DNA from 4 places in the Micromonospora sp. BRA006-A genome. Region 4 is predicted to be linked to each of the others. Evidence: riboswitches for the same ligand, from Rfam matches in the RefSeq annotation. Region 4 holds a riboswitch; each other region holds the start of a gene.
The links. Region 4 has a riboswitch for cyclic di-AMP ahead of NMK34_RS23055 (hypothetical protein). Riboswitches for the same ligand answer to the same signal wherever they lie in the genome.
Positions count from the first base shown of each region.

Region 1 (8,133 bases), 1.4 Mb from region 4:
CCGGACACCAAGGAGTTCCCCGCCTCGGGGCGCACCAGGGGCAGCGCGGCCGGGCCGATCCGCAACGCCGAGCGTGCGCCCTGCCAGCCGGACTGCGCGCTCTGGGAGGCCACCGTCGCCTCGCTGAACGTGACCTACTTCGAGCTGACCGAGAAGCTGGGCACCGACAAGGTGATCGAGATGGCCCGGCAGGCGGGCGTGGAGTCGATGTGGGAGACGGTGCGGGGCGATCCCCGGCCGCAGCGCGTCGACCTGCGCAGCGACCCGGCCGACGAGGTGGCGAAGCGGTTCTCCACCGAGGTCGGCATCGGGCAGTACGGCATCACCGTGCAGGACCACGCGAACGGCATGGCCACGTTCGCCGCCGGCGGCAAGCGCGCCGACGCGCACTTCGTCCGGTCGGTCAGCAAGGACGACGAGGACGTGTGGACCGAGCAGCTCCGTACGACGGACCTGGGCCTGGACCGGGAGGCGATCGACCAGCTCGACTGGACGCTGCGCCGCGTACGGGCCGCCGAGCTGGGCAACGGCTGGGACTCCGCCGGTAAGACCGGCACCTGGCAGGCCGGGCAGAGCACCACGCAGAACGTGCACACCTGGATGGTGGGCTGGACCGGCGCGCTCGCCTCGGCCGTCTGGCTGGGCACCACCGACGGCAAGCCGCTGCGGACCAGGGGCGGCAGCTACGAGGTGTACGGCTCGACCGGCGCCGCGCCGATCTGGCGGCAGTTCATGACCCGGGCCACCGCGGCGATGAAGCTCGACCCGGAGAAGTACCGCTTCGGTCAGCCGACGTTCCCCGGCGAGGCCCCGGAGCCGACGCGGTCCGCGCCACCGCCGCCGACCACCGCCGCGCCGACACCGCCGGAGTCGCCGAGCCCCAGCCCGTCCTCGTCGAGCCCGAGCCCGGACCCGACCGGGCGGCCGACCTCGCGGCCGACGCTGACGCCGACGCTGCCACCGCTGCCGACCGTGTCGCCGACGCGGACCCGTGGCCCGCGCTGACCCGCTCGGGCGGCGGCTCGGCCGCCGCCCGGCCGCAGGAGCGGCGGCCTCGCGTCTATGCGCGCCATTCGCACACAGCGGCAACGTCCGCAATTTGCACCGGCATCCATCCACCGTCGGCGATGTTCGCCCTGATCAGGGCCTATTGAAGATCATGGTTACCTGAATCGACGCGTGTGGCGACACGCCCGACTGCCAGTCGTTGCCCAGGTCACTTATTGCTCCGGCCTCGCGCGGCGTGTGATCGTGCACCAGCGAGCCGCCGACCCCCGGCGAATCGCGACGGTCGATCTGTCGACCCGGAGCCACGCCGGCAGCTCCGGTGACCGGCCGTCACCCTGCCTCGCACCACCGCGCCGCCCGTCCCCACCGGGCTCCGTGCGGCGCGCCTGTAGAACAGGAGCAAACCCCCGTGAAACTCTCACCTCGCCTCGCCGCGCTCACCGGCGCGGCCGCGGCCGGCCTGCTCGCCGCAGGAACCGCCGCCGCCGTGCAGGCCGCGCCACCCGGACCCGCCGCCCCGAACCCGGCGCAGGCCCGCGCGACCGCCGCCGACTCGGCCCGCGCCCTGGTCGCGAACCGCCCCGCCTACCTGCAGGCCGGCTCCGACGACGCGTTCGTCCAGAAGCCGGTCATCTCCTCCGAGGGCACCCAGTACGTGCCCTACGAGCGCACCTACAAGGGCCTCCCGGTGGTCGGCGGCGACTTCGTGCTCGCCACGGACTCGGCCGGCAACCTGAAGTACGCCTCGGTCGCCCAGCAGCGGCCCATCGGCGCCCTCGCCACCACGCCCGCGCTGACCCCGGCCGCCGCCGCGAAGACGGCGCGCGCCCAGCTCAAGGCCGTGAACGCGGTCGAGGGCACCACGCTCGTGGTCTACACGCTCGGCGCCGCACCGGCGCTGGCCTGGGAGACCACCGTTCGCGGCACCGGCGCGGACGGCCCCAGCCGGCTGACCGTCGACGTCGACGCCCGCACCGGCGCGGTCCTGCGCAAGCAGGAGCACGTCGTCCGCGGCACCGGCACCGGCGCCTGGAACGGGCCCAGTCCGCTCACGCTCAACACCACCCAGTCGGGCTCCACGTACACCATGAAGGACCCGACCGTCACCAACCTGAGCTGCCAGGACGCGGCGAACAACACCACGTTCAGCGGCTCCGACGACGTGTGGGGCAACGGCACCGCCACCAGCAAGGAGACCGGCTGCGTGGACGCGCTGTTCTCCGCGCAGACCGAGCACAAGATGCTCGCCCAGTGGCTGGGCCGCAACGGCGCCAACGGCAACGGCGGCTACTGGCCGATCCGGGTGGGCCTCAACGACCAGAACGCCTACTACGACGGCAGCCAGGTGCAGATCGGCAAGAACACCGCCGGCCAGTGGATCGGCTCGCTGGACGTGGTGGCGCACGAGATCGGCCACGGCATCGACGACAACACCCCGGGCGGCATCTCCGGCGGCGGCACGCAGGAGTTCGTGGCTGACACGTTCGGCGCGGCCACCGAGTGGTTCGCCAACGAGCCGTCCAGCTACGACGCGCCGGACTTCCTGGTCGGCGAGAAGATCAACCTGGTCGGTTCCGGCCCGATCCGCAACATGTACAACCCGTCGGCGCTCGGCGACCCGAACTGCTACTCCAGCAGCATCCCGTCGACCGAGGTGCACGCCGCGGCCGGCCCGGGCAACCACTGGTTCTACCTGCTCGCCAACGGCAGCAGCCCGACCAACGGGCAGCCGTCCAGCTCGACCTGCAACGGCAGCAGCGTGACCGGCCTGGGCATCCAGAAGGCCATGAAGATCATGTACAACGGCATGCTGCTGAAGACCTCGTCCTCGTCGTACCTCAAGTACCGCACCTGGACGTTGCAGGCGGCGAAGAACCTCTACCCGGGCAGCTGCGCGGAGTTCAACACGGTCAAGGCGGCCTGGGACGCGGTGAGCGTGCCGGCCCAGTCCGGTGACCCGACCTGCTCAGGCGGCACCCCGACGCCCACCCCGAGCACCACGACCACCCCGCCGTCGGGCGGCTGCTCCGGCAACAAGCTCGCCAACCCGGGCTTCGAGTCGGGCAACGTGAGCTGGAGCGCCTCGTCCGGCGTCATCACCACCGACAGCGGCCAGGCCGCCCACGGCGGCTCGTACAAGGCGTGGCTGGACGGGTACGGCTCGTCGCACACCGACACGCTCAGCCAGTCGGTGACGATCCCGGCCGGATGCCGGGCGACTTTGAGCTTCTGGCTGCACATCGACAGCGCGGAGTCGACCACCAGCACCGCCTACGACAAGCTCACCGTCAAGGCGGGCAGCACCACGCTGGCCACGTACTCCAACCTGAACAAGGCCACCGGCTACGTGCAGCGGTCCTTCGACATCTCGTCGCTCGCGGGCACCACGGCGACCATCTCGTTCAGCGGCGTGGAGGACAGCTCGTTGCAGACGTCCTTCGTCGTCGACGACACCGCGGTCACCCTGAGCTGACCGTGGCGTAGCGCGGCCGGTCGTCGTCCTCCCGGCGGCCGGCCGCCTCGTCGTGCCCGGCCGGCGCCGCGTGGCCGGCGCCGCGTGCGGGGCGGCGCCTCGTCGTGCCGGGTCGGGTGCGGTCGGGTCAGACCGCGCGCCCGGCCCGGGACGCGGCACCGCGGTCGCGGTGGATCCGGGCGGCCGCCTCGTGCATCGCGCGGCCGAACAGCTCGGCCTGGTCGCCCATGCTGCCGAGCCGGGCGGCGAGCGCGTCGGCGTCGGCGCGCGCCGACGCGCTGACCCGGTCGTCCAGCTCGGACAACGCGGCGTTGGCGGCGGTCACGAGGTGTCCGCAGAGGACGTCGAGAGGCTCGCCGGCCAGCTCCGGGTCGATAGTGACGGAATCGAGCCGGCCACCCTGGACGGCGACCGCGCGGACCCGGCCGCCGGCGGCAGTGCCCTCGGCGAGCAGCAGGTCGCCCGGCTCGCCGTCGGCGTGCGCCGAGGCCCGGGAGCGCATCGCGGTGAGCGCCTGCTGCGTGCGGGTCAGCAGCTCGTCGATGCTCGCGGCCGCCGAGAACGGGTCGTTGGTCATATCCGCGCTTTCTTCACGTCTTAGCCGAGCATTCGTGACCCTAGCAACCGGCTCCGACGAATCCCCGTCACCGGCCGGTCCGGGTCGCGTCCCGGCGCCGCGAGCAGGCCGGACACCGGCCACGCGGCGTGTCGCGCCCGGCCGGGCGAACCGGCCGGGCGCTCGGACGAGATCAGCGCAGGCGCAGCCGCTGACCCGGGAAGATCAGGCCCGGATCGTCGCCGACCACTGCCCGGTTGCGCTCGTGCAGGGCCCGCCAGCCGCCGTCGACGCGCTGCGCCACGGCGATCTCCGACAGCGTGTCCCCGCGCCGGACCACGTACTCTCCGGCGCCGGACGACGGCCGCGGCGCCGCGTTCGTCGTGGCGCGTTCCGGCGCGGCCTTCGTCGCGGCGGCCCGCTTCGGCGCCGCCTTCCTCGGTGCCGCCTTCGTGGTGGCCCGCTCGGACCGGCTCGCCGCGCTCGCCGAGCCGCCCTTCTTGCCGCAGACCGGCCAGGCGCCGATGCCCTGGCCGCGCAGGACCTTCTCCGCGACGGCGATCTGCTCGGACCGGCTGGCCAGGTCGGCGCGCGCGGCGTACTTCTGGCCGCCGTAGCCGTTCCAGGTGGCACGGGAGAACTGGAGCCCGCCGTAGTAGCCGTTGCCGGTGTTGATCTTCCAGTTGCCACCGGACTCGCAGCGCGCGACCGCGTCCCAGTTGACGCCCGCGCTGGCCGGAGCGGCCGGGCCGAAGAGGGTCGCGGCGCCGACGGCGGCGCCGGCCAGGACCGCTCCGAGAGCGGTACGGCGGCTTCGGGCTGAGTATTCAGTTGCCATGTGGATTCCTCCACGCCGACGAGGTGAGCTGTCGGGTTCGGGCCGAGGAGCCCGGCCGCCGGTGGCGGCTTCACCCCGAGGTGACGATGCACCGTGGAACGTGTGGTTCCCCCGCTCCCGCACGAGGTTCGGTTACCGGGGCCGGCGGCGGGATTTGGCGTTTCCGGCCCGCGGTGTCCGCGTCTGCGAACGAAACCGACGCTAGGAGCGATTTGCGACGTTCGTCCACTTCTTGTGACGCTCTTCACCCGGCCGGGCGACCGGCGGCGGCGCTACGGTGGCAGGGCCAGGCAAGATCACGGGAGGGCTTGACGGATGACCGATCACGGACACGAGCTGGCCTTCGGCGGCTTCGTCACCCCCGCCGCCGGGCAGCCCGACCAGGTGGTGGCGCTGGCCCGGCTCTGCGAGCAGGTCGGGCTGGACCTGGTCACGTTCCAGGACCATCCCTACCAGCCGGGCTTCCTGGACACCTGGACGCTGATGTCCTACGTGGCCGCCGCCACCGAACGTGTCCGCCTGGCCGGGAACGTCCTCAACCTGCCGTTGCGCCAGCCGGTGGTGCTGGCCCGCAGCGTCGCCAGCCTGGACCTGCTCACCGGCGGCCGGGTGGAGCTGGGCCTCGGCGCGGGCGCGTTCTGGGACGCGATCGAGGCGGCGGGCGGGCGGCGCCTGTCCCCCGGCGCCGCCGTCGAGGCCCTCGACGAGGCGATCCGGGTGATCCGCGAGGTCTGGGACACCGACCGTCGCGGCATGATCCGCGTCGACGGCGAGCACTACCGGGTGGTCGGCGCCAAGCGCGGTCCGGCGCCCGCGCATCCGGTGGGCATCTGGGTCGGCGCGTACAAGCCGCGCATGCTGCGCCTGGTCGGCCGCGCCGCGGACGGCTGGCTGCCGTCCCTGTCGTACCTGCCGAAGGGCCCCGACGAGCTGCCCGCCCTGAACGCGCTCGTCGACGAGGGCGCCCGGGCCGCCGGGCGCGATCCGGCCGCGATCCGCCGCATGCTCAACGTGACCGGCACGTTCGCCCGCTCGTCGGCCGGTTTCCTGGCCGGGCCGCCGGAGCAGTGGGTGGAGGAGCTGGCCGGGCTCACGCTGGAGCACGGCATCACCACGTTCATCCTCGGCAGCGACGAGCCGCGCGCGATCCAGATCTTCGGCCAGGAGGTCGCGCCCGCCGTGCGGGAACTGGTCGCCGCCGAGCGCGCCACGCCCGCCGGCGGAACCCGCACGGCCGCCGACGCGCCTGCCGCCGCCGGCGGCCCGAGCACGCTCGGCGTCACCCCCACCCCCGACCCGGGGGTACGCCTCAGCGCGCGCCGCCCCTGGGACGAGTCCACCCGCCCGAGCGCCCCGCCGCCGCCGGCCGGGCACGTCTACCCGGCCCGGGGACAGGCCGCCGGGCAACACCTGGTGGACGTGCACGACCATCTGCGCCAGGAGCTGGCCCAGGTGCGCGACCTGCTGGAACAGGTCAAGCAGGGCAGTGTCTCGCCGGGCCGGGCGCGAGCCGCGCTGAACGAGATGACCATGCGGCAGAACAACTGGACGCTCGGGGCGTACTGCGCGGCGTACTGCACCATGGTCACCCAGCACCACGGACTGGAGGACGCCTCGATCTTCCCGCACCTGCGCCGCTCCGAGGCCGGGCTGGCGGCGGTGCTGGACCGCCTGGAGGAGGAGCACGTGGTGATCCACGGGGTGGTGGAGAGCGTCGACCGGGCGCTCGTGGAGCTGGTCCGCCGGCCCGGCGACTTCACCGGCCTCCAGGGGGCGGTGGACCTGCTCACCGACACGCTGCTGTCGCACCTGTCGTACGAGGAGCACCAGATCGTCGAGCCGCTGGCCCGGCACGGATTCTTCCCCGGCCAGCTGTGAGGTAGCTGACTTATGTGTTCCTAAGTCAGGGGGGTACCGTCGACGCCATGACGGACCTCCTTGCGCAGCGTGACTCCTGGTCCACCGCCAACTGCTCGATCGCCCGGGCGCTGGAGGTGGTCGGCAACCGCACCACGCTGCTCCTGCTGCGGGAGGCGTCGTTCGGCACCCGCCGCTTCGACGACTTCGCCCGGCGGGTCGGCGTCAGCGAGCCGGTGGCCGCCGCCCGCCTCAAGCAGCTCGTCGCGGACGGGCTGCTCGACCGGCGTCCCTACCGCGAGCCCGGGCAGCGCACCCGCGACGAGTACGTGCTCACCGCCAAGGGCAGCGACCTGATCCCGGTGCTGGTCGCGCTGCGGCAGTGGGGCGACGCGTACGCCGCCGACGAGGTGGGCCCGGCGGTCCGGGTGGCCCACGACGAGTGCGGCGCTCCCGTGCACGCCCGGCTGCGCTGCGACGCCGGGCACGACGTACCGCCCGGCGAACTCGCCGTGCTGCCCGGTCCGGGCCTGCTGTCCGCCTGACCTCCCTCACCACACCTCGGAGCGACACATGAAGATCGCTGGAAGCACCGCCCTGGTCACCGGCGCCAACCGCGGCTTCGGCCGGCACCTGGCCGCCGAACTCGTCGCGCGTGGCGCGACCGTCTGGGCCGGCGCCCGCAACCCGGACGCCGTGGACCTGCCCGGCGTCACCCCGGTACGCCTGGACGTCACCGACCCCGCGTCGGTCGCCGCCGCCGCGGAGCGGGCCGGTGACGTGACGCTGCTCGTCAACAACGCGGGCGTGAGCACCGGCAGCGACCTGCTCGACGGCGACCTCGACAAGATCCGGCTGGAGCTGGAGACGCACTACCTCGGCACACTGTCGGTGGTCCGGGCGTTCGCGCCCCGGATCGCCGCGAACGGCGGCGGCACGATCCTGAACGTGCTGTCCGCGCTGTCCTGGTTCACGTTCCCCGGCGTCGGCGCGTACGGCGCGGCGAAGGCCGCCGAGTGGTCGATGACGAACGCCCTGCGCCTGGAGCTGGCCGGCCGGGGCGTCCGCGTCGCCGGCCTGCACGTGGGCTACATGGACACCGAGATGGCCGCCGCCGTACCCGGCCCGAAGGCCCACCCGGCTGACGTCGCCCGGCTCGCCGCCGACGGCATCGAGTCCGACAGCTACGAGATCCTGGCCGACGACGTGGCGCGCCGGGTCCAGGCCGCACTGTCCGGCGGGGTGGCCGCGCTCTACCCCGCCCTCCCCTGAGCCGACCGGGCTCGCCGCCCCGGCGCACCGGCTCAGCGGCCTCTTCACCAGCCAACGGCGATTACGGCCGGCCGCGCGGGCTGGACACCAGGCCGGCGCCTCACCGGCGCCAGCAGATCCAGCCCGACC
Region 1 covers NZ_JANCLW010000001.1:3,667,457-3,675,589, forward strand. Annotated here, with positions in the region: gene NMK34_RS16675 (transglycosylase domain-containing protein) at 1-1,005, shown strand, start outside; gene NMK34_RS16680 (M4 family metallopeptidase) at 1,418-3,481, shown strand; gene NMK34_RS16685 (YbaB/EbfC family nucleoid-associated protein) at 3,609-4,058, opposite strand; gene NMK34_RS16690 (transglycosylase family protein) at 4,231-4,875, opposite strand; cyclic di-AMP (ydaO/yuaA leader) riboswitch at 4,874-5,019, opposite strand; gene NMK34_RS16695 (LLM class flavin-dependent oxidoreductase) at 5,191-6,753, shown strand; gene NMK34_RS16700 (helix-turn-helix domain-containing protein) at 6,801-7,277, shown strand; gene NMK34_RS16705 (SDR family oxidoreductase) at 7,306-8,004, shown strand.
Region 1: linked by a shared signal. The riboswitch ahead of NMK34_RS16690 (transglycosylase family protein) and the one ahead of NMK34_RS23055 (hypothetical protein) in region 4 are both predicted to bind cyclic di-AMP.

Region 2 (8,133 bases), 2.8 Mb from region 4:
GGGTACGCGTCAACTGCGTCAACCCGGAACGCACCGCCACCCCGATGCGGACGCGGGCGTTCGGCGACGAGCCGGAGCACACGCTGCTCTCCTCCGAGGCGGTCGCGCAGGCGTCCCTGGACGTGCTGATCTCCGACCTGACCGGCCAGGTGGTCGACGTGCGCCGGTCCCCCGGCGAGCAGGTGGCCGCCGTACCGGCGCAGCCGGGCCCGCACCGGTCCGAGCTGTCCGCCGACGCCTGAACCCGACGGGACGTACCAGATGCGTGGTGACCTGGTCCGCAAGCTGCTCGCCCGGGGGCTGACCACCGGGCTGGCGGTGCTGGCCTTCCTCGTCGTGGCGCTCACCGGCGCCACCGGCTGGGGTCTGGCCCTGGCGGTCGCGGCGCTGGCCGCCACCGCCTGGGAGCGCCGCGTCCGGCCGTCCGCCGACGGCCTCGCCGAGACGGTGCTCGTGGCCGCGGGCATCCTGGTCGGCTACGCCCGTCGCCTCGACGACGGCTTCGACCCGGCGCTCGCCGCCACCGCGCTGGTGCTACTCGGGCTGGTGCTACTGGTCGGCCCGCTGCGGCAGGCCGGCGCGCTGGAGATCCGCGCGGCGAACCTCCCGGTCCGCACGTGGACACCCGTCGTCGCCGCCCGGCTGGGCGACGCGCTGCTGGTGCTGCTCGCCGTGGTGGCGCTCGCCGCCGCCCTGACGCTGCCGGCCTGGACGGCGCTGGTCGCCGCGCTGCTGGTCGGCGCCGGATGCGGGGCGGTCGCGCTGGACCTCGCCCGGCGCCGGTTCCGGCCGCCCGCCGGAGGTGGACCGGTCGGCCGGGCGCTGCGCCGCCACCAGCCCGAGTTCGTGCTGCACTTCTCCGCGCCGCCCGGCTCGGAGTACCAGGTCACCATGTGGCTGCCGTACCTGGAACGGATCGGCCGCCCGTTCGTGGTGGTGCTGCGCGAGCCGGAGCTCCTGCCCGCGGTGGCCGCCGCCACCCGCGCCCCGGTGGTCCTCTGCCCCACGCTGAAGGCGCTGGACGAGGCGCTGGTGCCCAGCCTGCGGGTCGCGTTCTACGTCAACCACGGCGCGAAGAACGCCCACCTGATCCGGTTCAACCAGCTCACCCACGTGCAGCTGCATCACGGCGACAGCGACAAGGCCCCCAGCGCCAACCCGGTCTCGGCCATCTTCGACAAGATCTTCGTCGCCGGTCAGGCGGCGATCGACAGGTACGCCCGCGCCGGCGTGGAGATCCCCGCCGACAAGTTCGTCGTGGTCGGCCGTCCCCAGGTCGAGGCCATCGAGGTACGCCGGGAGCCGGTCACCCCGTCCGCGCACCCGACGGTCCTCTACACGCCGACCTGGACCGGGCACCACGCCGACGCCAACTACTGCTCGCTGCCGGTGGCCGAGACGCTGATCCGCCGGCTGATCGACAGGGGTGCCGTGGTGATCCTGCGCGCCCACCCGTACACCGGCAAGAACCCGGCCTCGGCCCGCCAGCTCGCCCGGCTCACCGAACTGCTCGCCGCCGACCGGGCCAAGACGGGCCGGCCGCACCTGTGGGGCGCCGCCGCGGCCCGCGAGCTGACGCTCACCGAGTGCGTCAACCGCGCCGACGCGCTGGTCTCCGACGTCTCCGGGGTCATCTCCGACTGGCTCTACTCCGGCAAGCCGTACGCGGTCACCGACACCGGTGCCGACGGGGAGCACTTCGTCGAGCGGTTCCCGCTCGCGGCATCCGGCTACGTGCTGCGGCGCGACATGTCCAACGTGGACGAGGTGCTCACCGACCTGCTCGACGCCGACCCGAAGGCGGCACAGCGCTGGGCGGCGCGTACCCGCTACCTGGGCGACTTCCCCGCCGACGCCTACGCCGAGGCGTTCCTCTCCGCCGCCCGCCGGGAGCTGGAACCCGACTGGGCGGTCCCGGGGCCGCGCGCGGCCCGCTAGAAGCGCGCGCCGGCCCGTCGCGGGCCGGCTCGCCCGCTCAGAGGTACGGGTCGAGCAGGGCGAGCACCGCCTCCGGGTCTTCGACGTGCGCGTTGTGGCCCAGCCCGGGCAGCGTCGCCACCGGCACGCCCAGTTCCTTGAGCTGCGCGTCGGTCACCATCGGGTCCAGCTCGCCCCGGGCCAGCAGCACCGGCACATCGGTGGCGGCCAGCAGCACCGGCAGCCGGGGCTCCCCGACCGCGAACGCGGCCGGGTCCATGGCGAGCCGCCAGCGGCCGTCGGTCCGCCGCAGCCCCGCCTCCACCACCGGATGGTCCGGGGCGAACAGCCCGGCGAGCCCTGATACCCGCAGGTAGCGGCGGGCCGCCTCGTCACGGGTGGCGAACCAGGTGACCGGCCGGGCGGCCAGCTCCGCCGACTTCGCCAACTCGGCCGGGGACCAGACCGCCTTGATGCCGAGCCCGACCACCGCGTCGACCGGAAGCCCGCGCTGCCGGGCCGCGAGCGCCAGCGCCACCACCCCGCCGAGCGAGTGCCCGAGCAGCACCAGCCGGTCGTCGGGGCCGAGCCGCACCGGGCCGAGCCCGTCCACCACGCGCTGGGCCAGGGCCTCGAACGAGTAGCCGTGCAGCGGCGGCGACCAGCCGTGACCGGCCAGGTCGGGGGCGAGCCAGCGGCCGGGCCAGCGGCGCTCCAGCAGCGGCGCCCAGGGCAGCCACACCTCGCCGGTGGCACCCATGCCGTGCAGGAGAATCAGGTGCCGCTTCCCCGTCGCTTCGCCCATTGGCGCAGTCTGCCACCGCCCGCCCCGGACACGCGAGACCGAACCCGCCGACCGCCCCCACCCTGACGCCCCCACGCCGCTCGCCTCGCCCCCGCCCTCGCCTCGCGCGCCGCCCTCGCGCCGCTCTCGCCCCGGACGCCCCGTCGCCCCGGCTCGGGCCGCCCGCACTCCGCCCTCACCGTCGATCTTGGAGTTGTGGCACCTTCCATAGCGGGCGAGCCGGGCATACTGGGCGCCACAAGTCCAAGATCGGCGCGCCAGGGCAGCGAGAGGGGGGCCGCGCCAGGGCCGGGCGGGCGAGGGCGAGGCGGGACAGGCGCGAGGGTGGGGCGGGGACGGGGAAGGCCGGCGCCCCGGGTGGGGTGCCGGCCTTCGGGTGTGCGGGACGGTCAGGCGGAGTAGCCGCGGCTGGCGATCCAGTGCGCCAGGTCGATAGTGGTGACCCAGTACGAGGGCAGCGACGGGTCGGCCGAGTCGGCGATCCGTACGATCCGGCCGTCGTCCTTGTAGCCGACCACGGCGACGTAGTGGCCGCCCGGGAAGGAGTGCCAGCCGCCGTTGGTGTCGGTGGCCGTACCGGCGACGTTCGCGACGACCCCACGGCCGTTGCTGATCGCCTCGACCACGTCGGCCTGGAGGCGGTCCATCTGGGCCGGGGTGGCCGAGCCGGGAATCATGCGGGTCCGGTACGGGTTGCCCTTGACCTGCTGGTTGAGCACCCGGGTGGTGTCCTCGGCCGAGTTGGTGCCCATCTCGGTGGTGCCGAGCGGGCCGGCGAGCGCATCCTGGCTGCGCTCGATGCCGGCGGCGCTGAGCGCGTTGCGCACGGCGGCCGGGCCGCAGTAGAAGTAGTTGATCTGCGCCTGGTAGTCGTAGTCGAGCGACTTGCTCGACGGCGGCTTCGGCTTGGCCTTGGGCGTGGTGTCCGGGTCCGCTGCGGCCTTCGCGGACGGGGAGGCGCTCGCCGGCGCGCTGGGCGCGGCCGGCGCGCTGGGCGACGCCTGCGGTACGGCGATGCGGGCCTCGCTGCGGCTGGCGGGCTGCTCGCCGAGGCGGGCGGCGCCGAGGTCGGCGACCGCGGCGGTGTTCTCCTGGACCGGGGCGTCGTCACCGGCGGTGGCGACGGTTCCGGCGCCGGCGGCCAGCACGAGCGCGGCGGCCGATCCGGCGATGATCTGGTACGGGCGTTCGGTGACGATCCGTCGCAGCTGACGCTTCAGGTGGTGCTTCACGAAATCCTCCACGGGGCGTGAGCGGCACACGCCGGCCCGGCACGCGGAGGCACTCACACGTGCTGGCGGGGCCGGATGGCCGGGGGATCGGGAACGCCCGTGATGCCGGGCGCCCAGGGGGCGGTTGCCGGTCGCGCGTCAGGCGCGCGCGGGCACCGCTTCGCCGTGGAGGCGGGGGGACGATCGAGGGGTGGGCACGAGGGGTACTCCTTCCGTGGCCGCCGACCGGGTTAGCTGACGGATTCGGGCGGGAAGTACGCCCTACCGCGGGCCGTGGGCTCGCGGATTCACCCCGATGGTGCTCATGGGTCCCCGGTTCGTGGAACACGATTAGGCGGGTCGGTGCGGCGTCGCCGTCGGCGATCGATTACCGCATCGGACGCGCCGACACTACCGGCGGGTATGTCCCCTGCCAAGCGCTCCCACCTGCGTAAACGTGATCCGCGGTAACGGATTTCGGAACACCCGGTTACTGACTTCACTCAATGGGACAAGCAGTTTCGACGGCACCCGGCGGCGGAAAGCGGACAGACGGCGAGCGCCCGACCGGCAATCGCGGGACTCGATGACCCGTTCTGCGCCCGGCGCCCGTTTCGGCGGCCCGGGTGACCGGGCTCACCACGTTCCGGATAACGATTCGGTCGAGACGGCCGCTCAGCCGACCCGGGCCGGACGCCAGCGGGCGTTGCGGACCGTCGCGGGCACCGGCTGGGCGCTCGCCGTCGCGCTCCGGTACGCCGGGGCGGGCCGCAGCGCGGCGGTGGCGGCGTACGCCTCGGCGGCGAGCGTCCGGGCGGACTCGGCGGCCAGTTCCGCGTCCCGCCAGGCCGACCGCTCCCGCGCGGCGGCGCTCTCCCATCCGGCCCGCCGCCCGTCCCTGATGATGCGGGCGAGCACGATCTCCTGCTCGGCCGGGTGCCGGCGCGGATCCCACCCGTTGCGGCGGGCCAGCACGTCGGCGAGCTGACGGGCGGTCAGGTCGCCCCGCCAGTGCGCCGTCATGGCGGCGTGGTGCAGCCAGCGCTCCCGGGCCGCGTACTCGGCGGGGGTGCGCGGTGTGCGCGGGGCGGGCAGCGCGGCGGCACCGGCGAGGCGGCGGGCGGCGGCGTCCGCCTCGTCGTACGCGGTCCAGGCCCGGTCCGCCGCGTCCTGCACGGCCAGCCACCGCTCCCGGCGGCGACGGGCAGTCTGGGCGGCACCGGCGGCCGCCACCGCGACCTCCTCGGCGTACCGGATCAGGTCGTCGCGGCGGGCGGCGTCGGTGTCGGCCGGTTCGGGGGCGACCTCCGGGGCGGGGTCGCGTTCGGGCCGGGCGACGAGCGCGGCGAGCAGGCCCAGCGCGAGCAGCAGGAGGAAGGACCAGATGGCGGCGGCCTCGGGCACGGAGGTGAGGAAGTGGTACAGAGCGGTCTGCGACATGGTCGGCACCTCACGGGAAGAACCTGGCGGGAGGGCCCGCACGAACTCGCCGGGGCGGGCCGGTGGAGGGCCGCCGGACGGGTGCGGGGATGACGTGCGAGTGGGTGCGGAGAACGGGCGCGGCCCGTGGGCGGGTCAGCGGGCGGGCGGGGCGCGCGGGCCGGCCGGTGCGGCGGCCCGTCCGGCCGGGACCGGCTGCGGCGCGGCCGGGGCGGTCGCCCGGGGCGCGGGCGCCGGCGCCCCGGCGGGAAGGGCCTGCCGCTCGGCCACGCGATCGGCTTCCGGCCGCGCGGTGGCCGAGGCGCCGGTGACGGGGTACGCCGGGACGGCGGCCGCCGGGGCGGGGGCGGCAGCGGCGGACGGCAGCGTGGCGGCGCCGAACGAACAGGCGACGACCACGGCGAGACTGGCGAGCATCCGGGCGGTCCAGCGCGCCACCCACCACACGGGGCAGGTGAGCGCGATCGGAAGCACGGGTACAAATTACCGCCGAACCCCCACGAACGCACCGCCGCACGGCGTGTCGCGGCTCGACCGGCCGCCGTGTGCGCGTGTCAGTCCGGGCGACGCCGCCCGGCGTACTCGATGTCCTCGGCCGGACCGGTGACGGAGGCCGCGCCCCCGTCGGCGGCCGGGACGGTGGCGGCCTCGGCGGGCGTGCGCGGAGCCGGCACGGCCGGTGCGCGCGACGCCGCGCGGGCCCGGCGGGACGGGCCGAGCAGGCGCATCATCGGTGTCTCCACCCAGCGGTGCAGGGCGGCGGCCAGCGCGAGCGTGACCACCAGGAAGCCCAGCACCGCGAGCGGGCCGCGCCAGCCGGGCAGGCCGGTCCCCCAGTGCCCGGTCAGCCGCAGCACGGTGACCATGACCAGCACGTGCACCAGGTAGAAGGCGAACGACACCTCGCCGAGCCAGACCATCGCCCGGGACCGCCAGGGAGTGGGCCGGCCGCGCACGTCGGCGTCCGCCGCGGCGGCGATGACCAGGAGGTACGCGACAGCGAGCAGCGCCGCCCAGAACTCGGCCGGGATCCACAGCGCGGCGACCACCCAGGTGGTGACGAAGATGCCGGTGGCGGCGGCGAGGTTCGGGCCGCGCCAGCGGTGCCGGCGCATCAGCTCGGCGGCGGCCACGCCCATCCAGAACTCCAGCGACCGGGTCACCGGGAAGATCTGGGTGAACCACCACCGCTGCTCCTCCGGCACGAGCTGCTGGCCGGGCCACAGCGCCAGGATGAGCAGCGGCGCCGCGACCAGCACGGTCCGCAGCACGCCGGTACGGGCCCGGCGCAGCCACGGCACCACGAGCGGCAGGCACAGGTAGAAGGCCAGCTCGCAGGAGAGCGACCAGCTCACGTTGTTGACGCTGTAGAAGTAGCCGCCCAGCGGGATCCACGCCTGGACCAGGAAGAAGTTGGCGATCGCGGCCCACGGCACTACCGGGTCGGCGAACCACGCCGCGACCGCCAGCGCCGCGACGAACGTCACCACGTGGTTCGGGTAGATCTTGGCGAACCGGCGGCGCAGGAACGTCCACGCGCGCTCCCCGTCCCGGTACGACCAGACCAGCACGAACCCGCTGAGGATGAAGAAGAACTCGACGCCGGACAGGCCCAGGCTGAACGCCTTGTCGACCAGGGGCTTCAGGTGCGGCTCGGCGACGATCCCCATGGTCCCGGCGTGGAAGCCGAAGACCAGCAGCGCGGCCACCCACCGCAATCCGGTCAGCGACGGCAGTCGCGGGGCACGGGTGACTGTGGGCGCGCTGGTCATTCCGGGCACCCTACCCCGGGCAACCGGGACGTTCCCGGCGAGCCGACGTCTGCTCGGCTCCGCTCGGGCGGCGGATAGGATTTCCGTTCTGCACGCGCGGGCACCCACCCGGCTCCCGCCCGCACGCCGTGCCGTACGGAAGGTGAGCGAACCGGATGCACCAGCGGATCCTGCTCCGCGCCCGCAAGGGCCCGTTCGACGTCCTCACGCCCGAGGAGACGTTCGCCGGCAACTGGATCGGGGACAACAGCGGCAACCTGGTCTTCAGCCACGCCGCGCACAAGCTGCTCGCCACCTCCGCGGCCGAGATCACACCGACCCGCACCCCGGCCGACCCGCGCCTCGCCGACGAGATCAACGAACGGCACGACGTGTTCGTCGTACCCCTCGCCAACGCGTTCCGGCGCAGCTTCGTGCACCGCCTGACGCCGCTGACCCGGCTGATCGAGCGGCTGAAGATCCCGGTGGTGGTGCTCGGCGTCGGCGTGCAGACGAACGTCGACGGCGACCGCGAGTACCTGCGGCCGATCGACGAGCCGGTCCGCGCGTTCTGCAAGGCCGTGCTGGACCGGTCGCACAGCATCGGCGTACGCGGCGAGGTGACCGAGAGCTACCTCAACGCGCTGGGCTTCTCCGACGTGGAGCAGATCGGCTGCCCGTCGATGTTCCTGCACGGCGACACGTTCCACCTGGAGAAGAACCGCCCGGAGCTGACCGCCGACTCGAAGGTCGCGCTCACCATCTCCCCGTACGTCCGCTCGATGGCCGCGGTGGTCCGCCACCACCAGGAGCGCTACCCGAACCTCTGCTACGTGCCGCAGGACCTTCGGACCCTCGGCACGCTGCTCTACGGCGACGCGCCCGAGCACCGAGGCCAGAGCAGCGACATCCCGCTGCACACCTCGCACCCGCTGTTCGCCGAGGACAAGGTGCGCATGTTCGTCGACCCGTGGACCTGGATGGACCACCTCTCCGGGTACGACTTCGC
Region 2 covers NZ_JANCLW010000001.1:2,301,735-2,309,867, reverse strand. Annotated here, with positions in the region: gene NMK34_RS11065 (bifunctional cytidylyltransferase/SDR family oxidoreductase) at 1-242, shown strand, start outside; gene NMK34_RS11060 (CDP-glycerol glycerophosphotransferase family protein) at 262-1,938, shown strand; gene NMK34_RS11055 (alpha/beta fold hydrolase) at 1,976-2,722, opposite strand; gene NMK34_RS11050 (C39 family peptidase) at 3,112-3,954, opposite strand; cyclic di-AMP (ydaO/yuaA leader) riboswitch at 4,159-4,301, opposite strand; gene NMK34_RS11045 (hypothetical protein) at 4,609-5,373, opposite strand; gene NMK34_RS11040 (hypothetical protein) at 5,509-5,847, opposite strand; gene NMK34_RS11035 (acyltransferase) at 5,928-7,145, opposite strand; gene NMK34_RS11030 (polysaccharide pyruvyl transferase family protein) at 7,301-8,133, shown strand, end outside.
Region 2: linked by a shared signal. The riboswitch ahead of NMK34_RS11050 (C39 family peptidase) and the one ahead of NMK34_RS23055 (hypothetical protein) in region 4 are both predicted to bind cyclic di-AMP.

Region 3 (6,849 bases), 5.0 Mb from region 4:
CGCAGCTTCGCGCCAACCAGAAGAAGTCCAAGGCGCTGAAGGACAAGATGGTGCCGCTGGAGCTGGCCTCCACGCTCGCCATGAACAAGGTCGGCGACATCGCGGCCCGGTACTACATCCAGGGCCCGTCGCAGGAGCTGGGCGCGCTGCTGGTGAACTCCAAGCCGGGCGCGCTGGCCGAGCAGCTGGTCATGCTGGACCGGATCGCCGAGGACCAGCGCCGCCAGATCGCCGGTGTGCTCAAGGTGCGCGACGAGTACAACAAGCAGAAGGAGAAGCTCGACGCGCTGATCGCGCTGGAGACCAAGCAGCAGAACGACCTCGCGGCGAAGAAGAAGCAGATCGACTCGGAGATCAAGCGGCTGACCGCCATGCTGCCGGTGACCTCGATCCGCCCGGCCGGCTGCCCCGCCGTCGACGGCGTGGTGAGCAGTGCCGCGCGGACCGCCATCAAGACGGCGTGCGCCCAGGTCGGCGACCCGTACGTGTGGGGCGCCACCGGCCCGAACTCGTTCGACTGCTCCGGCCTCACCCAGTACGCGTACAAGGCGGCGGGCATCTCGCTGACCCACTTCACCGGCGCGCAGTGGAACGAGGGCCGCAAGGTGTCCCGCTCCGAGGCGAGACCGGGTGACCTGGTGTTCTTCGGTTCCGACCTGCACCACGTCGGGCTCTATCTCGGCAACGGGGTGATGGTGCACGCGCCACGGACCGGCAAACCGGTCCAGGTGTCGAGCATCAGCACCCAGCCGCTCGCCGGCTTCGTCCGGGTCGCCTGACCCCGGTCACACGGAGAGGCCCCCGGTCCGCAGGGACCGGGGGCCTTCGCGTTCTCGCGGGAAGGTCAGCGTGGCGTGCCGACCGGGGACGGCATGACCAGCACGTCGTCCAGGTTCACGAACATGATCCGGTGACCGAACTGGACCTGCACGTAGCGGTTCTTGCCGCGGACCACGGTCCGGTCACCCGGGGCCGAACCGTCGAACGAGACCGCCCGGTAGTACTCGCCGGGCAGCACCCCGCCGACCGCGTACCGCTGGCCGGCGGCGAACGTGTACTGCAGCGGCGAGATGGTCTGGTACGGGATGGTGTCCGGGTAGGCGGCCTGCTCCGGGTAGGCCCGCCCGTACACCGGGATGGTGGCCTTGCCGGGCCGCGGGGTCACCACGAAGCCGGTGGCCCACTTGGCGGTCGGCGCGGACGCCGGGTTGAGGAACCACGCCTTCTGGCCGAGGTACCAGATCGCCGTCCAGTCACCCTGCCGGCCGGCGAGCGCGTACGTCTGACCGGCGGAGGCGCGGGCGCCGTGGTCGGAGATGTACATGGTGTCCGGCGTACCGTCCGGGCGCAGCCCGAGGTCGTTGACGAGCGGGGCGTCCGGGCTCGGCGCGGTCCGCAGGACCACCGCGGAGGAACCGCGCGACGGGCACGGCTCGGCCGGCGGCCGGGGCGTCGGGACGCCGGGCGGCTGCTGGTTGCAGCCGGTGAACGCCGGCCGGTTGGTGGCGAAGTCCGGGTCGATGGTGACCAGGCCGGTACGGGGCGTGCCGGTGCTGCGGAACGGCGCCTTCATCAGGTCGAAGTAGTGCGACCAGTCCCAGTACGGTCCCGGATCCCAGTGCATGCCGCCCACGTTGGCGGCGGTGATGCCGGGCACGTTGTCGTGGCCGATGATGTGCTGCCGGTCCATCGGGATGCCGAGCTTCAGCGCCAGGTGCCGCACCAGCTTGGCGGAGGTGCGGTACATCGCCTCGGTGTACCAGGTGCCCTGACCGGCGAAGCCCTCGTGCTCCAGGCCGATGGACTTGGCGTTGACGTACCAGTTGCCGGCGTGCCAGCCGACGTCCTTGGTCTTGATGTGCTGGGCGATGTAGCCGTCCACCGAGCGCAGCGTGTAGTGCCAGCCCAGGTAGTCGGCCCGCTTCACCAGGTCGACGCTTGGGCCGAAGTAGCCCTCGGTGTCGTGGATGACGATGTACTCGATCTTCTGCTGCTTCGGCCGGTCGGCCAGGTCGTGGTTGCCGTAGTCGCCCGGGTCGTCGCTGAGCTGCTCGTACGGCGCCGGAATCCACTCGCAGGCCAGCCGTACCGGACACTCCAGCCCGTCCGGCCGCTCGGCGTTGCGCAGGCCGAGGCGGGCCAGCCGGGAACGGTCCGGCGTCGCGGCGGTGGCGGCGAGCGTGACCCGCTGGCCGTCGTCGGTGGTGCGGCTGGCGCCCTGGCCGAGCTGGTCGTAGACCTCGTCGGCGAAGGCCGCCGCGGCGTCGGAGGTGTCCGCGCCGGAGTACCGGGCCACCGCGCCGTACCAGGCCGCCGGGTCGGTGCCGGCACCGACCGGCCCACCCAGAGCCTTCTGGTACGACGCCAGCAGCGCCGCGCCACCGCGGATGTTCGCGGCCGGGTCGGTGCGCAGCGTGCCCGCGTCGAGCCCGGTGAGCGCGGCGGCGGCGGCGAGCGTCTGGAGCGAGGCGGGCGGCAGCGGGGTCTCCCGCTCCGGTGCGGCGGCGGTGGCCGGGTCGAGCTTCAGCGGGCGGGAGTCGTCGCCGCGCGGGTCCTCGTCCTCGTCGACGTGGGCGCTGCCCGGCATGGCGAGGATGTGCGCGGCGTCGGTCAGGTGCATCGGGCCGTAGCCGCCGCTGGTGCTCGGCTGTCCGGTGTGGGTGTCCCAGCGGGACTCCAGATAGGAGACACCGAGCAGTACGTTCTGCGGCACGCCGTACTCGGCCGCGGCGGCGGCGTACTGTTGTTGCCTGTCGCTCGCGGGCGCGGACGTGTCCGGCGCGGCGGTCACCGGGCCGGTCGTCGCCAGCGCGGTGGCTGTCGCCACTGCGGCGGCGAGCAGTATCCGTCTGCCCGACGGCGGGGCGGAGAGGTGCATCGAACCTCCTGGACAGGGATGGGGGTCACTGCGTCTCCACCCTCACTCCGCACACCCGGGAGGGTCAATACCTTTCCAGCGAGTAATCAGTCTTGAAAGAAAACTTCACCTCCGCCCTGGGTGCGGCCCCGCATCGCGTACGGAGTGTCACGGCGCTGGAAGTTGCGGATCGATAACGGTGGTCCCTACTCTGGTGAATCGTCGGCCGCACGTCTCACCGTCCAACCCGGTCGGTGACGGTCCGACACCGCCGAGTCGCCTCCGGGCGAGCCGGGGAACCAGGTACCTGGGGTGAATCCGCAGCGATGCGGTAGGGCGGCTCCCTTCCCGCCCGAATCCGTCAGCTAACCCGGTAGGCGGTACGGAAGAAGGAGTACGGACGCCCGGTGGCACTCCATGCCCCGCGGCCGTCGTCGAACCGGTCGGTCGACCGGTCCACGGCTGTGCCGCGTACCCGCTGGTCCCGCTTCACCACAGCCCTCGCCGCCCTCGTCGGCACCGCAGTCGTCCTGACCGGCGGCGCCACGGCGGCACACGCCGAACCCTCGGTCGCCGAGATCGAGGCCCAGATCGACCGCGACTGGAACGAACTCGAACCGGTCATCGAACAGGTGAACGCCGTACGCGAGCAGCTCGCCGCGCGGCGCAAGCAGGCCGACGCGCTCGGCCGGCAGATCGCACCCCTCCAGGCCCGGGTGGACGCCGCGCTCGGCCAGGTCGGCGGGCTCGCCGCCGACGCCTACAAGGGCGACAACCTCTCCACAGTGAACGCGCTGCTGGGCAGCCGCTCGCCCGGCGACCTGGTCAACGGCCTGGAACTGCTCGACCGCTTCGCGCACCGCCAGCACGAGCAGGTGCGCTCCGTCGCCGCGCTGCGCGATGAACTGGCGGCGAAGAAGAAGCCGCTGGACGAGATGATCGCCGGGCTGGCGCGTACCGAGGCCCAGCTCGCGGCGAAGAAGAAGCAGATCGACGCCGAGATCGCCAAGCTGGAGAAGCTGCGGCTGAAGGTGTACGGCAAGGGCGGTGGCGGCCCGCTGCGCCCGGCGCCGTGCCCGGCCGGCTACCCCGGCGGCCCGGCCGGAGCGGCGGTCAAGTTCGCCTGCGCCCAGATCGGCAAGATCTACGTCTGGGGCGCGGCCGGACCGGACCACTTCGACTGCTCGGGCCTCACCATGGCGGCGTGGGCGAAGGGCGGCGTCTCGCTGCCGCACAGCGCACGCCAGCAGCACGGCGTGACGAAGCGGATCAGCCGGGCCGAGTTGCGCGCCGGTGACCTCGTCTTCTACTACGGCGACCTGCACCACGTGGCGATGTACGTGGGCGACGGCTGGGTGGTGCACGCCTCCCAGTCCGGCAAGCCCATCACCATGAAGCGGGTCGACGACGGCGACATCAACAGCTACGGCCGGGTGTAAGGAAGGGCCCCCTCTTAACGCCTCCGGTAGAGGAGGGGGCCCCTATTAACAGCCGCGGGCGCCGTCAGCGCGTCGGCCAGGTGCGCCAGCTCTGCCAGGACCGGCTCGGCGTCGGACCGCGCTGCCCCTGGTAACGCGAGCCGTAGACGGCCGAGCCGTACGGGTGCTCGGCCGGCGAGGAGAGCCGGAAGATGCAGAGCTGCCCGATCTTCATGCCCGGCCAGAGCGTGATCGGCAGGTTCGCCACGTTCGAGAGCTCCAGCGTGACGTGACCGGAGAAGCCCGGGTCGATGAAACCGGCTGTCGAGTGGGTCAGCAGCCCCAGCCGCCCCAGGCTCGACTTGCCCTCAAGCCGGCCGGCGAGCTGGTCACCCAGCGAGATCACCTCGAGCGTGGAGGCGAGCACGAACTCGCCCGGGTGCAGCACGAACGGCTGGCCCTCCGGCACCTCCACCATCGAGGTCAGGTCGTCCTGCTGGACCGACGGATCGATGTGCGTGTAGAGGTGGTTGTTGAAGACCCGGAACAGCCGGTCCAGGCGTACGTCGATGCTCGACGGCTGCACCAGCGTGGGCTCGAAGGGCTCCAGCGCGAGCGTGCCGGCCTTGATCTCGGAGATCAGGTCGCGGTCGGAGAGCAGCATCGGAACACCATAGCGACCGGTACGGGTGACCTGCGTGTCGCACTACATCTTCGTACACGTGTTCGATAGAGTGTCCACATGGCTTCCTGGTCCGAATTCGCCGCCGACGAGCCCCGCCTCGCCGGCGAGATCCGCCTCCTCATGCAGCAGTACGGGCCGGGCTTCGGCTACCTCGCCACGGTCCGCGCCGACGGTGGCCCCCGCGTCCACCCGGTCTCCCCGGTGATCACCGCCGACGGCCTCTGGTGCTTCGTCATCGACTCGCCGAAGCGACGCGACCTCGAACGCGACGGCCGCTACGCGCTGCACTCGTTCCCGCCGGAGGAGAGCGACGACGAGGCGTACATCGCGGGGCGCGCACGGCCGGTGACCGACCCGGCCACCGTGACGCGGCTGGCCCGGATCGCCCGCGCGTCGCCGCAGGGCGACTGGCGGCTGTTCGAGTTCACCGTCGAGGTGGCGATGCTGACCCGGCGCGACCCGGTGGCCCAGCCCGGCGCCGCCCCGCCGCAGGTGCGGGTGTGGCTCGACCCCCGCGGCGACGCGCCGGCCCGGCGCGACCCGCTCGCCGCCGACGGCCGGCGCGGCCGACACGGCTTCGACACCCGCCGCCCGGCCGCCTGACCCGGCCCACGACGAACGGTGCCGGCCCCGTCCGAGGACAGGGCCGGCACCGGTACGCGGTACGACGGTCAGGCTGCGCGGTAGGCGTTCCACGCGGTGAGCATGCGGCTCGCCTGGCCGGCGGTGAACTGGTACATGCAGGAGTCGTACGTGTAGTCCATGAAGTTGGTGATCGGGTCCTTGCCGGCGGTCGAGCAGGTGTCGCGGCCGGTCGGGCACTGGTACGCCGGGGACGCCTCGGCCGGGGTGTCGGAGACGCTGTCGCCCGAGCCGGAGCAGCCGCCCTGGAAGGTGTGGTAGAGGTTCAGCCAGTGGCCGACCTCGTGGGTGCCGGTGTCACCCTGGTTGTAGTTGGTCGCGGTGCCGCCCGGCAGCGACTCGTTGAGCACCACCACGCCGTCCATCTTGTCCAGCGTCCGCTTCGGGAAGGTCGCCCAGCCCAGCAGGCTGTCGCTCAGCTCGCCGAGGTAGATGTTCAGCGTGTTCTTGCCGCCGACGCGCAGCGACGTCTTCATCGAGCGCTCGGCGGAGGAGCCCTGCACGATCGGGTACCACGACGGGTTCGTCACCCGGTTGATCTTCGTGAGCTGGAACCCGAACGCGGTGGCGGCGCCGCCGGTGGAGCCCGCGTACGCCTGGTTCAGCACGGTGATCTGCTGGTTGATCATCGAGTCGGTGATGTTGCCGCCGGCCCGGGTGCTGTTCTCCTGGATGACGTGCACGACGACCGGGATCGTCACGGTGGCCAGCGGGGCGACGGCGCCGGTCCGGAAGCCGGCCCGCTCGCGCTGCGCGGCGGCGAGGTCGGCCTCCCGGTCCTTGACCTGCTTGGCGGTCAGGTGGTTGGGGTCGAGCTTGGCGTTGCCGCCCTTCGCGACGCGGGCGTTCGCGTGCTCGTCGGCGTGGGCGTCGGCCGGCTCGGCGCAGACGCCGCCCGGGGCGGCCGAGAAGGCCGAAGCAGCGGGGACGACACCGACGGCGGCCGTGCTGAGCAGCAGCGCGAGGGTCGACGTCGCGACACCGGCGGTACGCCGGGTCAGCAGGTTGGGACGGAGTCCCATGGGCCCACCTCTTTCTGACGGCGTGGCAGGGGGTGTGTCACGCCGGTTCGGAAACGTGGGGCAGACGTTACATCCCATCGACGCATTTGAGAACGCCCATATGTTTCCGACGTGCAACTTCGCGCCGGCCGGCTCCGGTGAGTGCTTGATCCACTCCAGTTCGGGGAAGTGGCGGGGTCAACCGCCCGCCGATGCCGCCACCTCGCCGAGGTGGCGCGCGCACCT
Region 3 covers NZ_JANCLW010000001.1:81,879-88,727, forward strand. Annotated here, with positions in the region: gene NMK34_RS00400 (C40 family peptidase) at 1-779, shown strand, start outside; gene NMK34_RS00405 (peptidoglycan recognition family protein) at 845-2,878, opposite strand; cyclic di-AMP (ydaO/yuaA leader) riboswitch at 3,117-3,251, shown strand; gene NMK34_RS00410 (NlpC/P60 family protein) at 3,265-4,296, shown strand; gene dcd (dCTP deaminase) at 4,361-4,939, opposite strand; gene NMK34_RS00420 (pyridoxamine 5'-phosphate oxidase family protein) at 5,018-5,563, shown strand; gene NMK34_RS00425 (zinc metalloprotease) at 5,632-6,624, opposite strand.
Region 3: linked by a shared signal. The riboswitch ahead of NMK34_RS00410 (NlpC/P60 family protein) and the one ahead of NMK34_RS23055 (hypothetical protein) in region 4 are both predicted to bind cyclic di-AMP.

Region 4 (8,133 bases):
ATCGGCACGAACGCGTCCCACTCCAGCGCCCGTACGGCCGCGACGGCGATCTCCGGGTCCTCCCGTCCGGCTGCGGTGTCGATCCGGACGGCGAGGTCGTTGGCGACCGCGCGGACCCGGGCGACCCGGTGCGCGGCCCGCTCGGCGGCCCACTTCTTGGCGTAGCTGTCGACCCGGCCGGTGAGTGTCACCACGCCCTCGGTGACGGTCACCCCGATCTCGTCCGCGCCGACCCGCGGTTCCCAGGTCAGCTCGTCGAGCACGGCGGACTGGATGTCCCGGTCGGTACGGGTGATCGTGTCGGTGGTCATCCGGCTCTCCCTCCCGTCGATCGCGGCACGGGCACGTGGTCCCGCACCCGCGATCGTGCGCGCGCCCCGGGTGAACCGCCCTCACCCGCTGTGGGTGAGGCAGCACGACGGCCGCCCCCGGGACTCCCGGGAGCGGCCGTCGTGGTGTCGTACGGGCGGGTCAGCCGTCCAGGCCGGCCGGCGAGTTCGGCCGGTCCACGTCCACGAACTCGATCTCCTCGGCGGCCCGGTCCCGGCTGCCGGCGGCGCGCGCCGCGGTGCCGGCGGCCCAGCCGATCGCCGCACCGGTGAGCGCCGCAGCGATCAGCAGCGTCCACGGCAGGGCGGGCCGGCGGCCGGCGAGCGCGTCGAAGGCGAGGGACGCCCGGCGGCGGGCCTCGTCGGCGGCGGAGCCGACCAGGTCGGTGGCGTCGTCGGCCAGGCCGGAGGAGCTGCGGCGGGCGGTCCGGGTGGCGTCGCGCACGCTGTCACCGGCGGAACCGACGGCGGAGAGCAGGTTCTGCCACGCCTGGTCGGCGACCCGCTCGGCCTTGCCCCGGCGGTCCAGCAGGTTGGATCCGAACATCGTTCTACCTCCTCGGGTGCCGAAGGCCGGCGGCCACTTCGGACTCCGGTGTCCATCCGGCGGGTTCACTGTCTCGGGCAGTGCCCCACCGGCGCACGCGGCAAACCACGCGGTGGTGCCCGGCCGTGAGCAGCGAACCGGACGAACCACCCGAACGCGCCGGGACCGGTGCCGACGGGACGTGCGTGCGCCAGCTACCCTGGTCGGCGGATCGGCGGGCCCGCCCGGTCGCACGGTTGGCCGCGGCCCGCCGTACAGGGGAAACTGGAACCCGGAGGTCCGGATTGAGTACGCCCAGGTGTGCCCAGTTCGCGAATTGCTCATCCCGGGGGGTGGCGACCGGGCCGTTGGAGGAATACTCTCGGTCGCGGCCCGCGTACTGATGAGGCGCCCGTCATGGGCGAGTGGAGGTGCTCGCGTGAGCCTGTCGATCGTGAAGTCGGTGCGGCCGGGTGGTGTCGTCCAGATCGCGCCCCGTGGGGAGATCGACGTCGACACCGCGTACGAGGTGCGGGAAGCGATCGCCGAGGTGCTCGCGAAGGGCCGTCCCTCGCGGATCGAGCTGAACATGCGGCTCGTCACGTTCATCGACTCGGTCGGCATCAGCGCCATGGTCGCGGGCTTCCAGACCTGCGAGGTCAGCGGCGTCAAGCTCGTGGTCACCGAGCCGAGCCGGTTCGTGCACCGGCAGCTCTGGGTGACCGGCCTGCTCGGCCTGTTCGGCGCGCCCGAGCCGTGGTTCGCCGACGACACCCCCGAGGTGCTGCCCGGCGCCTGAGCGCCGTTCACACCCCCTGCGGCCAGGGGACCTTCTACCCGTTGCCAGTCCGGCGTCGGTACGGGACGATCGTCGCGACGCACGACGGCGAGGGGGCCCGCTTGCAGAGCAGCGACAGCTTCAGCTACACCGTGCAGGCCCGGTGCACCCGGGCCGACGCGGTGGCCCTGCTGGGTGACCTGAGTCGCCAGGGCGAGCTGCATCCGCTGATCGTCCGGGTCCGGAAGCTACCGGCCCGGCCGGGCGCGCTGGCCAGCTACGCGATCACCGACCGGCTGCAACTCGGCCCGCTGCACTTCCCGGTCACGTACCAGGCGGACGTGCTCGTCGCGAGCGAGGACGAGGTCGTCACCGTGGCGCGGCAGCAACCCGCGACGACCGTCCGCAACCACACCCGCCTGCGGGACGAGCCGGACGGCACGGTACGCATCGACGTGGAGATCACGCTGACCGCGCCGGCGCCGCTGTTCGGGTACGCGTTCCGCCAGGCCCGGGCGGCTCACCTGGGCCTGGCGGCTCGTCTCGGGGCGACCCTGGAGGGCCGGCCGGCCTGATCCGGCCGACCCTCTCCGGGTGTGCTCAGTACACCGACAGGTGCACGTGGTTGGTGTGGTCGCTGGACGGGTCGCCGTTGCCGCCGCTGTACGACTTCCACCCGCTGCTGGGCAGCCAGATCTGCTTGAACCAGATCACGTAGAGCACGGCGAGCGGGTCGGCGTTGCGCACGAAGTACGCGGCCAGGTTGTTGCCGTACGTCCGGTCACCGCCGGTGGCGACGCCGCCGAAGCCGTTCTTCTGCGCGGCGAAGTCGCAGGCCCGCCCCTTCGGGTGCTCACCCGAGCCGCTCGGCCGGTGGCACGAGACGTACCTGGTGAAGCCCGCCGCCTTGGCCTGTTGCAGCGCGTGCAGCGTGCGCGGCGTGATGCAGCCGTTCGCCGGGGTCGGGTCGTTGACGCTGCACGACTCCGACGGCCAGGAGCCGTCCGAGTTGCGCGGCGCCGGTTTGGCGTTCTTGCTGGAGGTGCCCTGGACGCTGCCGCCGCCGCTGCTGCTGCGCGACGCGCGGTCGTTCGCCACCTCCAGGGCGCGCTCGGCCTGGTCCTTGCGCTTGGCCATCACCGTCACCTGCTTGCGCTGCTCGAGGATCTCCCCGTCGAGCTGGGCGCGGGTGCGGGTGGCCTCGTCGCGGGTGGCGATCAGGTCGCGCAGCGTACGGTCCTCGTGCGCGGCGACCTGTTCCAGCGCGGCGGCCCGGTCCATGAAGCCCTCCGGGCTGCTGCTGCCCAGCAGCGCCCCGGCGGTGCCCAGGCGGCCGTTGCGGTACGCCACGACGGCGATCTCGCCGACTTTGGCGTCGCGGACGGCAAGCTCGGCGCCGACTGTCTTGAGCTGGTCGTTGAGCTGTTTCTGGCGGGTCACCGACCGGTTCAGCGCGGCCTTCGCCTCCAGCCAGCCCTTGCTGGCCGCGTCGAGCTGGGCGCGCAGTTCCGGCGTGCCGCCCTCGTCGTCGCCGCCGGGCGCGGCGGCGAGCAGGCCGGTCGCCGGCGCCGCGGAGGCGGGGGAGACCGGAACGGTCGCGACGCCGAGGGCCAGCGTCGCGACGAGCAGGGCCGCCAACCGGGCGGCCGTCCGTCGTACAGGTGCCACTGGGGGCATTCACACGTCCTTCCGTCAACGCCGACCGGGTTAGCTGACGGGTTCGGGACGGAAGATCCCTACCGCTGACGCGGATGCACCCCACGTACGTGGTTCCCCGGCTCGTCCCTGCGGACGATTAGGCGACGGCCGCCCCACCGGGGCCGGGTGGCGTCCGCGGGTGCGGCCGCGACCGAGACTACCGGCGCTGCCCGGGCGCGGCTCCGTCGAGCAACGCCACTAGGCGGGGCAAAACCGGCATAAGACTACAACAGTCGCAGTGATTTAAGTCTGCCCTAATCACCACTCGGTCTTTCCGCACACTCCGGCCGACGCTCCGGGTTCGACCTGCAACGTGGCGTGATCGATGGAGAAGTCCTCGTGCAGGGCGGCCCGCGCGGCGGCCAGCACCCCGGCCGGGTCCGCGCCCGGGTCGGTGGTGAGGTGCGCCGAGGCCACCTCCATGCCCGAGGTGAGCGTCCAGACGTGCAGGTCGTGTACCTCGGCCACGCCGGGCACGGCGGCCAGCCGGTCGTGCACGGCGGTGACCTGGAGATGCTCCGGCGCGGCCTGCACCAGGATGCGCAGCGCGGCCCGGCCGAGCCGCCAGGTGCGCGGCAGGATGAACAGGCCGATCCCGACGGCGACCAGCGGGTCCGCCCACCACCAGTCGGTCACCGCGATGACCAGCGCCGCGGCGATCACGCCGAGCGAGCCGAGCAGGTCGCCGAGCACCTCCAGGTACGCCCCGCGCAGGTTGATGCTCTCCTTCGACCCGGCGCGCAGCAGTGCGAACGCGACGATGTTGGCGAGCAGGCCGAGCACCGCCACCACGAGCATCGGGCCGGCCAGCACCTCCGGCGGCTCGCCGAACCGGCGTACCGCCTCGACCAGGACGTAGATCGCCACGGCGCCGAGCAGGACGGCGTTGGCGAGGGCGGCGAGCACCTCCAGCCGGTAGAGCCCGAACGTGCGCTGCGGGTCGGTGCCGGCGCGGCGGGTGGCGGTGATCGCGGCCAGCGCCATGCCGATGCCGAGGACGTCGGTGAACATGTGCCCGGCGTCGGAGAGCAGCGCCAGCGAGCCGGTCGTGAACGCGGCCACCGCCTCGACCACCATCAGGGCGGCGAGCAGCGCGAAGGCGGCCCAGAGGCGGCCCCGGTGGCGGTGCGCCGCGTTGGTCACCGCGCCGCTGTGGTCATGACCTGCGCCCACGCCAACACCCTTCCTGCCCCGTACCGGCCAGGCCCAATGTATGTTCACATCGCTATGTATGCAACTGAACTGTGGGTGAAGGCCGGGTCACTGCCGGGTGTCCGTCAGGAGGGATCCAGCGTGGTGAGACGCTGGGTGGCCCGCGACAATGCCACGTAGAGCGTGCGGACACCCGAGCCGGGGTCGGCCCGGATCTCGCTCGGCGCCACCAGCACCACGCCGTCGTACTCCATGCCCTTGGCCTGCAGGCTTGTCACCACCTGGAGGCGGCCCGCGCCGCGCCCGCCCAGCCAGCCGGCCACCTCGTCCCGGCGCGGCACCGGCGTGATCACGCCGACGGTGCCCTCCACCTGCGCGAGCAGCGCCTCGGCCGCCTCGACGGTGGCCGCCGGCAGGTCGGCGGCGGGCACCGTGCGCTCGACCGGCGGCACGCCGGTGGACCGCACCGCGTCGGGCAGCGGCAGGTCCGGGTAGAGGCGGCGGATCTCCGCCGCCGCCACCGCGAAGATCTCCGCCGAGTTGCGGTAGTTGGTGGTCAGCTCGTAGCGGTGCCGCTTGCGCCGGCCCAGCGCCTGGTCACGGGCCCGGTCCAGCTCCTGCGGGTCGCCGGTCCAGGCGGTCTGCGCCGGGTCACCGACCACCGTCCAGGACGCCAGCCGCCCGCGCCGGCCGACCATCCGCCACTGCATCGGCGAGACGTCCTGCGACTCGTCCACCACCACGTGGGCGTAGTCGCGGTAGTCGTCCGGACGCTCCCGCGCCGCCGCGCGGGCGGCGCGCTGCCTGTCGGCGTACGTGCTCAGCTCGCGCACGCCACCGGCGAGCTGATACGGGTCTCGCTTGGGGCGGGCCCGCTGCACCGGTTTGCCGAGCAGCGCGTCCAGCTCGTCCAGCAGCGCGATGTCGGCCACCGTCAGGCCCTCGGTCGCCAGCGTCCGGTACGCGTCTCCGAGCAGCCGGATCTCCGCCGAGGACAGGATGCCCCCGGCGTAGCGGCGCAGCCGGTCCGGGCGGGCCAGCCAGTCCAGCACGTGCCGCGGGTGCAGCCGGGGCCACCACGCCTTGAGGAACTCCCGGAACTCCGGCCGCTCGATGATCTCGTCCTCGAACGCGGGCTGCTCCGGCAGCCGGCCCACCCGCAGCGTGCGGGCCTGCGCGTAGAGCGCGGCGAGCACCGCGTCGAACGCCGCCCGGCGTACCTCGTTGCGGCGCGCGCCACGGGCCAGCGTCCGGTCCCGGATCGCGTCCAGCGCGGGACGTTCCAGGCGCAGCAGCTCGCCCCGGTAGAGCAGGCGCAGCTCGGCGGGGGAGTCCGGCACCGCGTCGCGTACCGCGCGTTCCAGCACCCGGCGCATCCGCAGCGACCCCTTCACCGCCGCCACGTCCGGCGGGTCGGTCCGGGACGCGGACAGGCCGGGGAACAGCGAGCCCAGCGAGTGCAGCGTGGCGGTCTCCTCGCCCAGCGACGGCAGCACCGAGGCGATGTACTCGACGAACACGCCGGACGGGCCGACCACCAGGATGCCGCCGCCGGCGTACCGGCCCCGGTCGGAGTAGAGCAGGTACGCGGCCCGGTGCAGCGCCACCGCCGTCTTCCCGGTGCCCGGGCCGCCGGAGACGATCGTGACGCCGTTGCCGGGGGAACGGATCGCCTCGTCCTGCTCCCGCTGGATGGTGGCGACGATGTCGCGCATGCCCCGGCCGGTGGCCCGGGACAGCGTGGCCAGCAGCGCCCCGTCACCGACCACCGCCATGTCCGGCGGCGCGGCCTCCGGGTCCAGCAGGTCGTCCTCGATCCGGGTGACCTTCTCCGAGGCCGACTGGATCGTGCGCCGGCGCACCACGCCGCGCGGCTCGGCGGGAGTGGCCTGGTAGAACGCGGCGGCGGCGGGTGCCCGCCAGTCCACCACCAGCGTCTCCGCGTCCACGCCCCGCACACCGAGACGGCCGACGTGCAGCACCTGCCCGGTACGCAGGTCCAGCCGCCCGAACACCAGCCCCTCGTGCTCGGCGTCCAGCACGTGCCGGCGCTGGGCGGCGTGGAAGACCATCGCGTCCCGCTCGACCAGCGCGCCGAAGTTGCCGACCCGGGCCAGCCGGTAGCCCTCCCGCTCGGCGTCGGCCGCCGACCGGCGCAGTTCGGCCAGCCGGGCGTACACCCGGTCGAGGTGGCGCTGCTCGGCGGCGATCTCCCGGTCCAGCGTGGTCTGGTCGGTCAACGCGGATGCTCCTGTGTTCGGAGGGCACGACGGGCTGAATGAGGGTACGGGCCGCCGGCAACCGGCACGCCGGGGCATGCCGCGCACGTGGCGTACGTCAGTGCCGCTCGCGAGCCGGAGACGCTCAGAGGCGGGTCGCCGGGCGCCCGGCCAGCACCCGGTCCAGCACGCCGGCGAGGGCCGCGTTCACCTCGTCGGGGCGCTCCATCATCAGCATGTGCCCGGCACCGGGGCAGACCGTCAGCTCCGTGGTGGGCAGCGCCGCCGCGATCGACTCGGCGCAGGGCGGCGGGGTGAGCCGGTCCCGGTCCCCGACCAGCGCGGCGGCCGGCAGCCCGCCGAGCGCGGCGAGCGTCTCCAGCCGGTGCTGGGCGCCGATCGAGGCGCGGAAACCGCCGATCGAGCGCAGCGTGGCCAGGGCCACCGCGGAGGTGACCAGCCGGATGTCCGCCGGGTCGCAGCGGTCGCCGAACAGCATCCAGCGGATGCTCGGGCGCAGGGCGCGCAGCAGCGCGTGCGGGGGCCGCCAGCCGCCGCAGCGCGCCAGCACCCCGGCGCCCGTCGTCTCGGCCAGCCGGATCAGCCGGGTGATCCGCGGGGACAGGCCGTACGCGGTGTGCGTGTGCCCCTCGGCGGTGGTGGAGACGAAGACCAGACCGGCGGTACGCGCGGCGAACCGGCCGGGGTGGCGGTGGGCGTACTCCATCACCGTCATCCCGCCCATCGAGTGCCCGACCAGGACGATCGGACCGGACGGGACGATCTCGTCGACCACCGCCGCCAGGTCGTCACCGAGCTGGGCGAGGGTGGCGTCGCGCAGCGCCAGGCAGCTCGACCGGCCGTGGCCGCGCGCGTCGTAGGTGACCAGGCGGACCCGGCCGCCGAAGCGTTCCCGCAGCTCGGCGACCTGACGGTGCCAGCTGCGCCCGTCCAGCGTCCAGCCGTGCAGCAGGACGGCGGTGACCTCGGCGTCGACCGGCCCGGTGACGCTGACGTGCAGGCGTACGTCGTCGGGGAGCCGCAGTTCCAGGTCCGGCATCGTCCACCTCCCGGGCCCGCCGATGTGTGTCCACCGGATGACCCGGCGGTGACACCGGCGTTACCCGCCATGAGACCACGGCAACCGGCCCGGAGAGAAGATTCCCGTCCGGCCCCACGGCGTCGGATCGGTGACCAGGCTGGGAGGCATGCCGTCCACCAGTCCGCGCGCCGCGCTGGCCGAGCTGCTCGCCGGCAACCGCCGCTTCGTCAGCGGCCGGCCGGTGCACGGGCACGACGTCACCGCCGCCGCGGCGGTGGCCTCCGGCGACCAGCAGCCGTACGCGGTGGTGCTGGGCTGTATCGACTCTCGGGTGCCGTTGGAGGCGATCTTCGACCAGACGTTCGGTTCGATCTGCGTGATCCGTACCG
Region 4 covers NZ_JANCLW010000001.1:5,099,237-5,107,369, reverse strand. Annotated here, with positions in the region: gene NMK34_RS23075 (BON domain-containing protein) at 1-311, opposite strand, end outside; gene NMK34_RS23070 (hypothetical protein) at 472-876, opposite strand; gene NMK34_RS23065 (STAS domain-containing protein) at 1,295-1,654, shown strand; gene NMK34_RS23060 (SRPBCC family protein) at 1,756-2,208, shown strand; gene NMK34_RS23055 (hypothetical protein) at 2,234-3,310, opposite strand; cyclic di-AMP (ydaO/yuaA leader) riboswitch at 3,315-3,445, opposite strand; gene NMK34_RS23050 (cation diffusion facilitator family transporter) at 3,590-4,504, opposite strand; gene NMK34_RS23045 (HelD family protein) at 4,609-6,723, opposite strand; gene NMK34_RS23040 (alpha/beta hydrolase) at 6,848-7,762, opposite strand; gene NMK34_RS23035 (carbonic anhydrase) at 7,911-8,133, shown strand, end outside.